2 regions of the Shewanella mesophila genome follow, and region 2 is predicted to be linked to the other one. Evidence: riboswitches for the same ligand, from Rfam matches in the RefSeq annotation. Region 2 holds a riboswitch; the other holds the start of a gene.
What was found. Region 2 has a riboswitch for thiamine pyrophosphate ahead of K0I73_RS08070 (TonB-dependent receptor). Riboswitches for the same ligand answer to the same signal wherever they lie in the genome.
Positions count from the first base shown of each region.

Region 1 (6,587 bases), 140 kb from region 2:
TAGGGCCATTAAACTTGATAATGAACCCTCGCTACTAACCAATGCGCTCTCCACCTCTTTAGGGCCTATAGAATAGAGCGATAGTTTAAGCTGCTCTCGGGGGAGCGAGCTTAACTCATCATAAAAACTCATCTTAGGACTCCAAAAATGCAGTTAATGGCTTTTGCGGGCTGGTTTGCTGCGCGTAGCAAGAAGTGACGCCTAATCCCGCCAGATAAGCATCTCTTCCTGCACTCACCGCACTTTCAAAACATCGCGCCATAGCAACCGGATCGCGACTACTGGCTATCGCAGTATTAACAAGTACTGCGCTTGCGCCCATCTCCATCGCCTGCATAGCATGTGATGGCGCCCCTATTCCGGCATCGACAACGACAGGAATATTTGCCTGTTCTATGATGATTTTTAAAAACGTCTGCGTCGCTAAGCCTTGATTAGAACCTATCGGACTGCCAAGGGGCATAACCGCGGCGCAACCCACCTCCTCCAAATGTCGGCACAATACAGGATCGGCGTGTACATAAGGCAATACAACAAAGCCTTTATCACAAAGCATTTTTGCGGCTTTTAGTGTTTCGATTGGATCGGGCATTAAATATTTGGGATCGGGATGGATCTCAAGCTTTACCCATGAGGTACCAAGCACTTCTCTACTTAACTCTGCAACAAATACGGCTTCTTGAGCATTCCTCGCACCCGATGTATTAGGTAAGAGTTTTACACCTGATGCTTTAAGGGGCGCTAAAATATCATCGCTAGCCGTTTTCAGGTCGATGCGCTTCATTGCCATCGTCACCAGCTGCGAGCCACTCGCCTCGATTGAAGCCACCATAGTCTTTGAGCAGGAAAATTTGCCAGTACCTGTAAACAAGCGTGAAGAAAACTGACTATCTGCTAACATCAACATACTAACCTCCCGCAACAACGCCAAAAAGTTCGATCACATCGCCATCTACACAAGTGGTGAATGCCCATTGTGATTTAGGCACGACTCTACTTCCCTTGAGTAAGGCGACGCTATCAAGCGCCACCTGTCGGTCCAACAATATTTGTTGCAAACTGCTGTTATCGGCAATCGATAATGCTTGCCCATTGATAGTGATCTGTACCTTACTCATAACGTATTTCCTTAACTAATTTGCCACAAACTGGACACGTTGGATCTCGGGTTAGTAATGAAGATGTTTGACTGAATTCCATGCCATCGAAACGATAAAGCCGCGCATTTTCATCATAGATCCCTGCTAAGTGTTTTATCGCCACCAAGGCTTGCATTGATGCCATAACCCCAACCATGGGACCGAGAACGCCCAAATTTGTACAGTTTTGTGTACTCTGTAGCGATTTAGGGAACAGGCAGTGATAGCAACCCGATTGCGGGTAACGCTGAAGATCGATAATCATCAATTGACCGCTAAAATGCGCCACTGATGCCATAACATTGGGTATCGACAATTTAATGCAGGAATCATTAACCAGATGACGCGTGTCAAAGTTGTCGCTGCAATCGAGCACTATGTCTGCATCGGCTAGCAAAGCAGTAACATTGTCTTCGTTTAAAAAACTATCGATTGCCGAGACTTGGCACTCGGGATAACGAGCCATTAGCTTATTACTACTCACCAATGCCTTGTTGTTTCCTATATCGTTTTCATCAAACAAAAGTTGTCTAGGCAAGTTACTTTGCTCTACATCATCGCCATCGATAATGGTAAGCCTTCCCACACCGGCTGCGGCTAAATACTGACAGCTGAGCTGACCCAATCCACCAACACCGACAATGGCGACCCTCGACTGTATCAAGTCTTGTTGTCCCTGTTCACCCAGTTCTGGCAGCATGATCTGCCTTGAATAGTGAATATACTGACGAGCATTAATGACCACTTGCCACCTCCTGCAAATGGTTAAATGAGCCTTTTGAGGAGTGCATCCACAGACGAGACAGAAATTGATAAGCCACAGCTGGCGACTTTGCTTGGGTGATCGCCCGCACCACCGCACACGCATCTACGCCTGTAACCGCCAGATCTTCGAGGTTGTGTGCATCAATCCCTCCAATGGCAACACTCGGAAAATGGCCCGATAGTAAATTCACGTAACGATGGAGCTTTACCACTCCTTGAGGCTGAGATGGCATAGATTTGGTCGTTGTAGCAAAGATATGCCCTATCGCGATGTAAGAGGGATTGATCTGCGCTGCTAGCTTTAGCTCAAAATAACCATGACTCGATAGTCCAAGGGCTAAGCCCTTACTCGCTATCTGCACCAAGTCTGCATCAAACAGATCTTCCTGGCCAAGATGAACCCCAAAGGCCTTATGTTTTAATGCCAATTGCCAATGATCATTGATAAAAACCTGCGCTTTATAACGCCGCCCCAGTGCAATTGCTCGGACAATCTGTTGTTCCAGCATCTGCTCATTAAAGTTTTCAGCGATTTTTATTCGCAACTGCACTGTCACAGCCCCGTTTATAAGTAATGTCTCAAGTAGCTCCACACTGTCGACAACCGGATAGATATCTAACCCATAAGTTAGTCGCGTAAAATTAAGATCATCTGGCAATATGGGTCTATCATCATTAGATAAAATTGTGGGGAATAACGCTAAATCAGTAGGCCAACCCATTCTAGCTAAAGAACCAGCACCTCTGCCGATTGGCTGAGCATGAGCAATGCCTGCACTGACATAAGCTTTTGCCAGTAAGATGGCATCGTGAAGTACATAGTCATGGGCCATGAACGCGGCAATGGCCGATGATAGAGTACAGCCACTACCGTGATTGTTAGGGTTATCGGATCGCGGGCTCGATAACACGAACGGTCGCTGCTGATGAGTCAGCGATGTGTGTGATGCACTGCGGCAAATAAACAGATCTTTTGCATACTTATCGTGCCAAAATCCCCCTCTATCACCGCCTTTAGCCAACACATTCGTATTTAAATCGATCGCTAACTGTTCGGCCGCATCGGAAAACTTATCAGTGCTTTTTAACCCTTCACCACTAAGCTGTTCTAGCTCCTTAGCGTTTGGAGTGATCAAGGTGAGCACGCCCCTAAGCGCGGAATAGTCCAGCATAGAAGCTAAAGTATCACCGCAAGTGGCGACCATCACGGGATCTAGGATGATCGGGATTTTTTTAGCCACGTTTTGTTGATAGGTTGCAAGCTCAGAGCGAAACCAACGAACCAAACAATCCAGTTGTGCTTGATTGACAAGCAAACCTACCTTGATCGCATCCGGTGGCAGATCATTTAACAAGCAGTTAAGTTGGGCGAGTAATATGCTGTCATCTAACGGATAAATATGGTCAACGCTAACCGAATTTTGCGCCGTTACGGCGGTTATCACGGTACAGGCATGGCATTGCAAATCATTCATCGTCGTAAGATCGGCTTGGATCCCCGCGCCGCCTCCACTATCGGAGCCTGCAATGGTCCATACCACAGGTTTGCTACGCGGCTTTGCGTTGGCAGCCTCGTATAGTTGACTATCCATCGCAATGCTCCGCTTTGGCGATTTCCACCGTCGTTTCAGCAGCGCTAGGCTTTGACACAGCTTGATAAATATTAGCACCTTGACGTTTAAATGCTTGGGACATCTTCTCCATCCCCTCAGCTACTGGGGAAGTTGCAAGGTCACTAGCAGCTTGAACGGTTATCGCTTGAGCCGCTGCATAATCTCTGACTTCTTGAGTGATCTTCATCGAACAAAATTTTGGTCCACACATGGAACAAAAATGAGCCACCTTGGCTGATTCTTGTGGCAAAGACTCATCGTGATAAGCACGCGCAGTATCGGGATCGAGTCCGAGGTTATATTGATCTTGCCAACGAAATTCGAATCTAGCCTTAGACAAGGCATTGTCACGCATTTGAGCACTTGGGTGCCCTTTGGCAACATCTGCAGCATGAGCCGCGATTTTATAGGCAATCAACCCCTGCTTCACATCTTCTTTATTTGGCAGTCCCAAATGCTCTTTCGGCGTGACATAACACAACATGGCGCAGCCATACCAAGCGATCATGGCAGCGCCAATACCCGAGGTAAAATGATCATAACCGGGCGCAATATCAGTCGTTTGGGGACCTAATGTATAAAATGGGGCCTCATCACAAAGCGTTAACTGCTTATCCATATTCTCTTTGATCAAGTTCATTGGAATATGTCCAGGACCTTCAATAATGGTTTGAACCTCATATCGCCAGGCCACTTTGACCAGCTCACCTAGCGTTTCCAACTCGGCAAATTGCGCCTCATCATTTGCATCTGCGATAGAGCCAGGACGCATGCCATCCCCCAAGGAAAGAGACACATCATAGGCAGCGCATAACTGACAGATCTCCTCAAAATGTTGATAGATAAAGTTCTCTTTATGATGAGAAAGGCACCACTTAGCCATGATAGAACCGCCGCGCGATACGATCCCAGTCAGGCGACTGGCTGTCATCGGCACATAGCGTAATAACACCCCTGCGTGGATAGTAAAATAATCGACTCCTTGCTCGGCTTGCTCAATCAAGGTATCTCTAAAGACTTCCCATGTGAGATCTTCGGCGACGCCACCGACCTTCTCTAAGGCTTGATAGATGGGCACGGTTCCAATGGGCACTGGAGAGTTACGTATTATCCACTCACGGGTTTCGTGAATATAACGCCCTGTAGAGAGATCCATAACGGTATCTGCGCCCCAACGCGTTGACCACACCAACTTTTCGACCTCCTCTTCAATCGATGAGGTCACCGCGGAGTTACCAATATTGGCATTCACCTTCACTAAAAAGTTTCGGCCAATGATCATTGGCTCTGCTTCGGGATGATTAATATTTAGCGGAATAATCGCGCGCCCACGAGCCACTTCCTGACGAACAAAATCAGCCGTTATTGGCTCACCAATCGTTGCGCCAAAACTTTCCCCCTTAGCCTTGCGATTAAGCACTTCATCACTCACCTCACTGCGCGCCATATTTTCGCGAATGGCGATATATTCCATCTCAGGAGTAATGATCCCTTGGCGAGCATAGTGCATCTGAGTAACGCATCGACCAGCGATCGCTTTACGGGGAGGTAGTAATGATTCGAAGCGTAGATGATCTAGGCCTTCCTCTTGCAGGCGTTGCTGAGTGAATCGAGAGCTAACCCCATCGAGTTGCCGAGTATCTGCGCGCTCAGCAATCCAAGATTGGCGTAATTTAGGTAATCCTTTCCTGACGTTAATCTGAGCCTTAGGATCTGAGTAAGGACCAGCGCAATCATAAACCTTTAGGGGTGGATTAGTTTCAACAATTTGATCTTGCTCGGCACTACCGATAAGGGTATCGTTTTGAAAAATTTGCCGCATTGCGACGCGAATATCTTTACGACTTCCAGTTAGGTAAACCTTTTCAGAATTAGGATGTTGTAAGGGTTTTAGATTATCAATAAACGCTTGAGCCTGAGCTCGGTTTTCACGACGATTTGACATAAGCAATCTCACTATTTTATGAATATGAAGTTGCTTGTCAGGAGAATTGAGAGTTGATGGCATAGAGCGAGTCTATTAACACTTAGCAATAATCATTGCCTGTTAAACGGCTCAAATAGTAACGCGGTAAAATCTAGATAAAACGACTAAACCTAAAGCCAGTAATCCAAACTATCACTCGAAATCAGCTTAAAATTACTCACATCTTTTATCAAACGAGCAGATAAAACTTGTTGATGCTTTAGTCTTAGAGGACGATTTAGTGCAAGCCTATTACTTAGTCCAATCTGTCATTTTTATAATAATATTGCGTTAATATCATGCTTGTTTCCTTCGCAGGGACTAACCTGATCAGGTTCAACGGATCCCGAATAAACGGTCTCAGCCAAATGGCACTCCGACAAGAGGTGGTCAGTATAGTCTCAAGTTAGAGAAATAAACAAGCCTTAAAGTAAGCAGAAAAACCAAACTAAATCACATCAAAAAAATCTTTAAATACAATAAATTAAACTCTTACGCCCCGGGGTTTATTCATAATATCACGAGTGCAGTGAATAATAGTCACAGATAAAATATCAGTTTTTAACCCCCATCATGGCAAGACGCTTATCGATCGCGGCCTTTAACGCTTGCTCAATGGTCTGTCCGCCACACTTAAACGGATAGCCTAAATTCTCGGCATGGGGATTTAACACTGTACCCACTTTAACAATCCGATAGCAGGTATCACCTTGCTTAACAATTCGATTAGGATCGATGTGACTATCTAAGGTTACCGCAGTAGTAAATTCATCAGGAGTACTAAGTTGCAAGATCTCCATATCACCATCCATTTCACTTAGTGAACGGTTTTGGGTATAGAGATTGGCCTCGTTAACCACTAAAGAATCCAGGGCTGCTAATCGCTGCCTTTCAACATATCCTTGAGTGAACTGACTGACATTGACAGCAGGTCTATTGGTTTGAATGACGCTATTATTCGCTGTTTGACTTTGGTTACTGTTTTTTTTAACCCGCAAGCTTAGCTTATTATCTGCTGAAATCGCGCTTTCTGATGTAATGGGGGCTTGTTTAACCGTTTTATTTGTCGCCAATGCCTCAATCTGTGTATCGGCCTGAATTAAC
Region 1 is NZ_CP080421.1:1,995,022-2,001,608, reverse strand. Features, by position in the region: gene thiH (2-iminoacetate synthase ThiH) at 1-132, opposite strand, end outside; gene K0I73_RS08710 (thiazole synthase) at 134-907, opposite strand; gene thiS (sulfur carrier protein ThiS) at 909-1,118, opposite strand; gene K0I73_RS08700 (HesA/MoeB/ThiF family protein) at 1,111-1,884, opposite strand; gene K0I73_RS08695 (bifunctional hydroxymethylpyrimidine kinase/phosphomethylpyrimidine kinase) at 1,874-3,496, opposite strand; gene thiC (phosphomethylpyrimidine synthase ThiC) at 3,489-5,462, opposite strand; TPP riboswitch at 5,774-5,872, opposite strand; gene K0I73_RS08685 (hypothetical protein) at 6,038-6,587, opposite strand, start outside.
Region 1: it holds a riboswitch for thiamine pyrophosphate, as region 2 does, so the genes downstream of both, thiC (phosphomethylpyrimidine synthase ThiC) here and K0I73_RS08070 (TonB-dependent receptor) in region 2, are expected to answer to the same signal.

Region 2 (6,587 bases):
GTGGGGCCAGCATGGCATCTTGTGCCAAACGCCAGTTCGCGACCTCGCTCTGGCGATGGCAAATAGCACTGCTGGCATCGCTATTAATCCGCAGAGCATATTGCCGATCTTCTGATCTGATAAGATAGTTTTGATTACTCAAACCGCGAGAAAGCATCGACACATGAGTATCATCAGTAAGCATGCATCCATGGCACTCTAGTTCGGCGATAATATCTGCCGGAAGCCTCAATGCCTTATACGAATGTAACGCTTTAATCATAGTGAACTGGCTTATTCATAAGAATAATCACCTGACTCTCGATCACTTTGTGTCCGCATGCTGGTACGCCATAAGAAGTAACCACCAATCGCCATACCCACATATAAAATAAACAGCATCGAGGTTAGCATTAACCCCTTATTGAGGTACAAATAGATAGAAACAAAGTCGATGACAACCCAGTATAGCCAATTCTCAAGTACCTTTTTCGCCACTAAATAGGTTGTCACTACAGCAAAGCAGCTGGTAGCGGCATCAAGGTAAGGATAAGACGCCGTAGTATAGGTTGCCATTAGATGTCCAACGATGGCGGATATCGCCGCCGTGACACCTATCAGCACGCAATGTCGAGGCAGCGACCAACTAACGACCTCAACACCATTGTCATCGCCTCCTCCCCGAGTCCACAGCCAATAGCCATAGACAGCCATCAGCATGTAGTAGACGTTTAATACCGACTCCATCAACAGAGAGACTTCCCAGAACAGCATGGTATAAATCGCTGTACTGAAAAGTGCAGCTGCCCAACACCAGACACTGCCGCGCATCGCTAACCAGAGATAAGCGATGGCGAGAATAACTGCCACGGCTTCCCAGGCGGTTAAGCCATTCGCCTCAACAAAGGCGCCTGACAGCGTAGCAGATAGCGCTAACCAAAAATCCGTCATATTAAATTTCTACCATAAAATAGGTCAACATCATGGTGAATCTACTGCGTGTGAGAGAGATCTAACTCCCCACCAATAAACTTCACCACAAAAACAGCCTTGCCCCACTTTTGATGAGCGGCTTGCATCTCAACCGCTAGCATAGTCATCACATCGCCGTAGTTACCACAGATCTGCGTTGCCATAGCGTTCGTTTTCCGCTCAATGTTGCTGTAACTGTCAACTCGGTCGATAAACCACTGAATTGGCTCGATGTAGTTTTCTTTAAATGGATACATACTAATTTCGGCAGTCAATTTCATCGTGCTTAATTCCATTACTATTAATTTCAATAAATACTTATAAATTGGGGTGATTAGGACGCTGGAGTAATCGAGCGCCCTAACAACATGGATAGCTACATAAACTTAACGTTAACAGTTAAGCCTAGCTGACGCGGATCGCCATAGCGAATGTATTGCTTATCCGCCCAATCAATGTCGGGCTCATTACCAAAGTAGAAACCTCGTACACCATAGTTTTCATCAAACAGATTGCGTCCCCACAGATAGGCTGACCAGATATCGGTCTCATACCCTATTCTGGCGTTAAAAATCGTATAAGGATCAGATTTTGACTCGTTGCTATCGGAGTAATAGAAATCACTTTTTCCACTGGTGGTTAAGTTGGCGAACCAGCCATTATCACTGCGATAAGTGGCCCCAGCACTATAAGTAAAATTAGGTGAATGGGCCAGTTCTCTGCCACTTAAATCGACCAAACCACCATATTTATCCTGATATTGATAATCACCATAGGCGGTTTCTAACCAACCGAATGTTGCATACAATTTCAAATTATCTGTGGCATACCAATTAGCATCGAGTTCAGCCCCGTAGTTATGAGAGCTACCCGCATTTTCAATATAGAGAATAAATTTTTGAGGCTCTAACGGGTTTTGCTGAGAAGCTGACACCTGCTGATCGCGTCTATCCATGTAGAACAGAGAGAAATTAGTCGCCACATCACCCGCTAACCATGAAGACTTAAGGCCTAGCTCATAGTTATAAAGGGTTTCCGTCTGGAACTCCTTTCTGTCACTCAGTTCAGTCGGCAGTGACATATTAAAGCCCCCAGCCTTATAACCTCTGGCGACACGGAAGTAACTCTCGTGATCTTCACTTAGCGCTTTACTTAAGGCGATATGTCCCCCCCACATGGTTTCTGAAGGTTCAAAATTATCGCCTGCACTATCTTGATATTCGCTTTGTCTGCGTTCGACACGTAAACCAAACGACAAGGCATAATCATTGCCTAAATCACTGTCTAATTGGCCAAATATTGCCATATTCGTTGCGCTATAATCGGCAAGCAATTCATCTACCCAACCGTTATAAAACTCAGCAGTATGATTATCTTCATCAAGCCGCATTCCATAAAGCCCCACTAACCAATCGGTACTACCGTTAAAAATCCGCCCTGCGTCGGTAGAGCTCAAACGAAACTCTTGTGATACCGTTTGCCTATCTCCGATCTTGTCCCAAGTGTAATCATATTCGCATGGTGCACCGTAACAAGTTTTGGCTTGCCAATATTCAGGATTGGCCCAGTCACCGTCATAACCATGATGGGTATCGGTTTGTGCCATAGAGGTCAATGACACTAGTTCAAACTGCTCTGCGCCAGAATAGGTAAATTTGAGAGAACTACCAGTGGTACGTTGCTTATCGACACCCGGTGCATCGGTAAGAGTATTAAAGCCGTTATTATCTAACGTCCATGCATCGTAACCGTTATCGAAATCGGCATGCATTAAGTTAAAATCGATAGCGAGATCATCGGTTGCATACCAACGTAATTTTACACGACCAGTAAACTCATCGCGGCCATTGGTATCATCACGTCCAAGATAAAGATTATCGCGATAACCATTTTGCTCATGTTGCTGCAACGAGACGCGGTATAACAATTTTCCAGAGTCTGTCAGTGGTCCAGAGCTGAATCCACTTAGGGTACGCAATTGATCATCGCCTAAAGACACCTCAGCGCCGTGCTCAAATATCGCCGTAGGATCGTTACTCTTTAGATAGATCAAACCTGCTAGTGCATTAGCACCGTATCTGGTCCCTTGTGGTCCACGCAGCACCTCAACCTGCTGCAGATCATACATACTCGATATCATGCCAATACCAGACATATCGATATCGTCGATGATATAACCAACAGAAGAGTTTGGCGCGCCCTGATACTCCTCCTGTTCGCCCACACCACGAATTTGGAAATACTTCGCCCTTGAACTTCCACCAGACCAGTTAAAATTGGCGATAGAGTTGAGCACATCTTCGAAATGTTGCGCACCTTCATCTTCAATCTGTTGTTGATCGATGACGGTAATACTCGAAGGCATTTTTTCTAAGGTGGATTGACGAAAATCAGATGTCACAACAATGACTTCCATTTCATCATTCGTTACGGGGTTGTCATTAGCAAGTAAGCTGGTCGGATTTAAGACTGCACAGACGGCAATTGCGACTGGAGATATTGATTTTATTGTAAACATAGGACCTCAAATAAGTTTTTGAGATCCGGCACTTAAAAAAGCGAGAAAGAAAGCACAATCAAATTGTAGTAATCAACTAATGTGGCCCATTCCTACGCCGGTATTAGCCGGATCAGGTTCTAAGGGTTTGTCTATAGACATCTCAGTGAGTCGGATACTTAAAAATAAGTCGCCGCTAACACCCCTTGGCAAGGCCGATTATACATAAGTCGTACAAATTGTTGACACATTTAATGAAGAAAATGACTTATATCGCAAAAAAATGCCAGCAGAGCTGGCACCTTAATCTAGAAATGACCTAATTAGAGAAGGCTTTACGCACATACAGTTCGCAACGCACGGCAGTGATGTTTGGCGCAACCGCACTAACTTGCATCTGTTGTTTACCATGCAGCTTTAATGATTTCCAGCTAACGCCTTCATCTTCGATTGTTAAGCCATTTAGATCATACCAAGTAAATTTGTACTGCAAACGCAGATCTGTGGCGACTTTACTACTAATGGTGCCCGCAGCGGTTAACAGATCGCCATTAAGTCGAGTCATCACTTGCTGAACAGAAACTTCGCTATTAAAAGCACTATTATCGACTCGCTGCTCACCCGTCGAACTGGCCATGAGTCCTGCGGTATGGGGGGCACACCCCGCGACACCATAAATGATCACGGCGAGCAAAAATATCTTTTTCATATTCATGAAGTCTCCAATTCATCCAAATACACTGGCCAGTGTAAAAAATCTAAGTTGAGATTATCTGCGCTCAGCGAGTCAATCACCTAATCAATCAAGAAGTGAGCCCTAGCCGTTGCTATTAACGCCTTACGGTTCGTCTGCCAACAATTGATATTAACGTTCGCTACGCGTCTCCCTTGACGGGTGATCTTACACTCAGCAAAACTGTCTCTGTGGTATCCCGCCCTCAAATAATCGATAGAAAAGTCGACAATTTTAGGCACTTTAGTCGTTTGCATAAATACCATCAGCTGGACAATTGCTGACATTTCCATAAAACCAGCAATAACACCACCATGAATGGCTGGCAGAGTGGGATTTCCGATATTTTCATCTTTAGCCGGAAGTTGGAATACGAGTTCATCACCAAAACGCACCACCTCCATGCCAATAAACTTGGCATAGGGAACGTGTTCAAGCAGATGACTAAAATCATTGAGCTCGGTCGCCTTCTTAACTATTTCTTTAACATTCATTTCGCCTGTGTGTCGCATCTGGCTCATTCATTCTCTCCCATTAAAGCACGTCTAAAGGGTTCTCCGACCAGATCTGGACTAATGCGCATAAATGAACCTACGGCATGGGCTATAGGATCATCAATCGATTCTTGATAGGCAATAGCGCGGGTAAAGGCGACACTAGAAGACAATTTGTAGCACTCAGCAAATCCAAATACGCTTTTATGTGGCTCTGCTGGTTTCATATAATCAACCCGCAAATCCAACGTAGGCGACAACTCTAGCGACTTATACTTATCAAAAATACTACAGACTACAGCACTGCCACAGGCTGTATCCATTAAGGTGGTGATCACTCCGCCATGTATGACACCAGTATCAGGATAGCCAATTAATTCAGTGCTATAGGGCAACTCTATCAACACATGATGCTCACTCGCTTCAAGCACGCCGAGCTTTAAACGGCGGCATTGAGCTAACTGATCCACAAAGCGTCGAGCTAAATCTGTTAGGGGAAAAAATTCAGGATTGATTTTCATCTTCAACCATTACTCATTTACGAGGAGAAACTAGAGGGCCAATATACTGGCCACCCAAAAGATGCATATGAATATGAAAAACTTCCTGTCCGCCATGCTTATTACAATTAATCACTAGCCGGTAGCCATCTTCTGCAATACCCGCCTCATCAGCGAGTTTGGCAGCGACTGTGATCATCCGTCCAAGCGCCTTCTCATCAGAGGATTTAACGTCATTAACTGTTGGGATCAAATGGTTAGGAATAATTAAAATATGAGTAGGCGCTTTAGGCTCAATATCTCGAAATGCAGTGACTAACTCATCTTGATATAAAATATCGGCTGGAATTTCACGTCTGATGATCTTACTAAAAATTGTTTCTTCTGCCATCTTAGAATCCTCTCGGAATAACTTATGCTGTTCATGAAATATCTTATGCAGCTAGTATACTCACAAATTGATCATTTGTGATCAATCAAAGGATTAAAGGATTAATAGGCAGGCTCAAAATTGGGGAAGATGTGTAGACACTAAGAGAACAGGACGATTCAATACAATAAGGTGAACAGCATGACAGAAAACCACCGCCAAATGCCTTTTAACAGTATTTAGCGATGAATGTTAGACCAGACTCTTTCATCCTTATATCAGCCGCAAGATAGATCGGCTAAATGGGTTCACTGCTGCACCTCGTGTAAGTGCGTTTGTGCCCAGGCAATGGCTTGGCCTCTGCTTGATACCCCAATTTTTCTAAACACACGATATAAATGGGTTTTGATGGTACTTTCACTAACAAACAACTGATTAGCGATATCAATATTGGTACATCCAGTCAGCAAAGCCTGTAGCACCTCTCGCTCACGAATGGTTAAATTGTCGGCTCCATCTAACAGTGCTTGACCAGAATCAGACAATAGCGATTGAGGAATAACCGTTTGACCGCGAAGGACATTTATTAATGATTTTCCGATCTGCTCAAGAGTGACATTGCGATAAAAAACCGCCGCTGTGATCGGGGAAATGAGGAATTTTGCATCAATTTGCTCAGGATAATGTAGGAATACGACTCGAGCCGAATGCCGTTTTTCTATCAGTTTTTGTAGCTGATAAGCACGCTGAACATCGACTGTGGAGAGGTCGATGACGACCAATGAGTAGCTTCCTTCATTCATCGTTGCTTCTACACTTTCAGGAGCCACTTTGGCTAATTTAACCAAAAACTCCTGAGGCCAACGGGTCTCCAATAAATCAGTTAATAACTGCGAACGAGAAACCACTACCCAATTTATAACTTTGAACATCCTGCTCACTCCATGTTGCTACCAATTAGCTTATATCCATCTAATTAGTGCTTATCATAACAACTATAGAAATAAATAATAACTACCCAATAGCGCTAAAATGACCATTT
Region 2 is NZ_CP080421.1:1,852,393-1,858,979, reverse strand. Features, by position in the region: gene K0I73_RS08085 (phosphotransferase) at 1-262, opposite strand, end outside; gene pnuC (nicotinamide riboside transporter PnuC) at 274-930, opposite strand; gene K0I73_RS08075 (YkoF family thiamine/hydroxymethylpyrimidine-binding protein) at 972-1,232, opposite strand; gene K0I73_RS08070 (TonB-dependent receptor) at 1,328-3,469, opposite strand; TPP riboswitch at 3,542-3,665, opposite strand; gene K0I73_RS08065 (YcfL family putative periplasmic lipoprotein) at 3,768-4,157, opposite strand; gene K0I73_RS08060 (PaaI family thioesterase) at 4,244-4,702, opposite strand; gene K0I73_RS08055 (PaaI family thioesterase) at 4,699-5,196, opposite strand; gene hinT (purine nucleoside phosphoramidase) at 5,210-5,566, opposite strand; gene K0I73_RS08045 (LuxR C-terminal-related transcriptional regulator) at 5,854-6,477, opposite strand.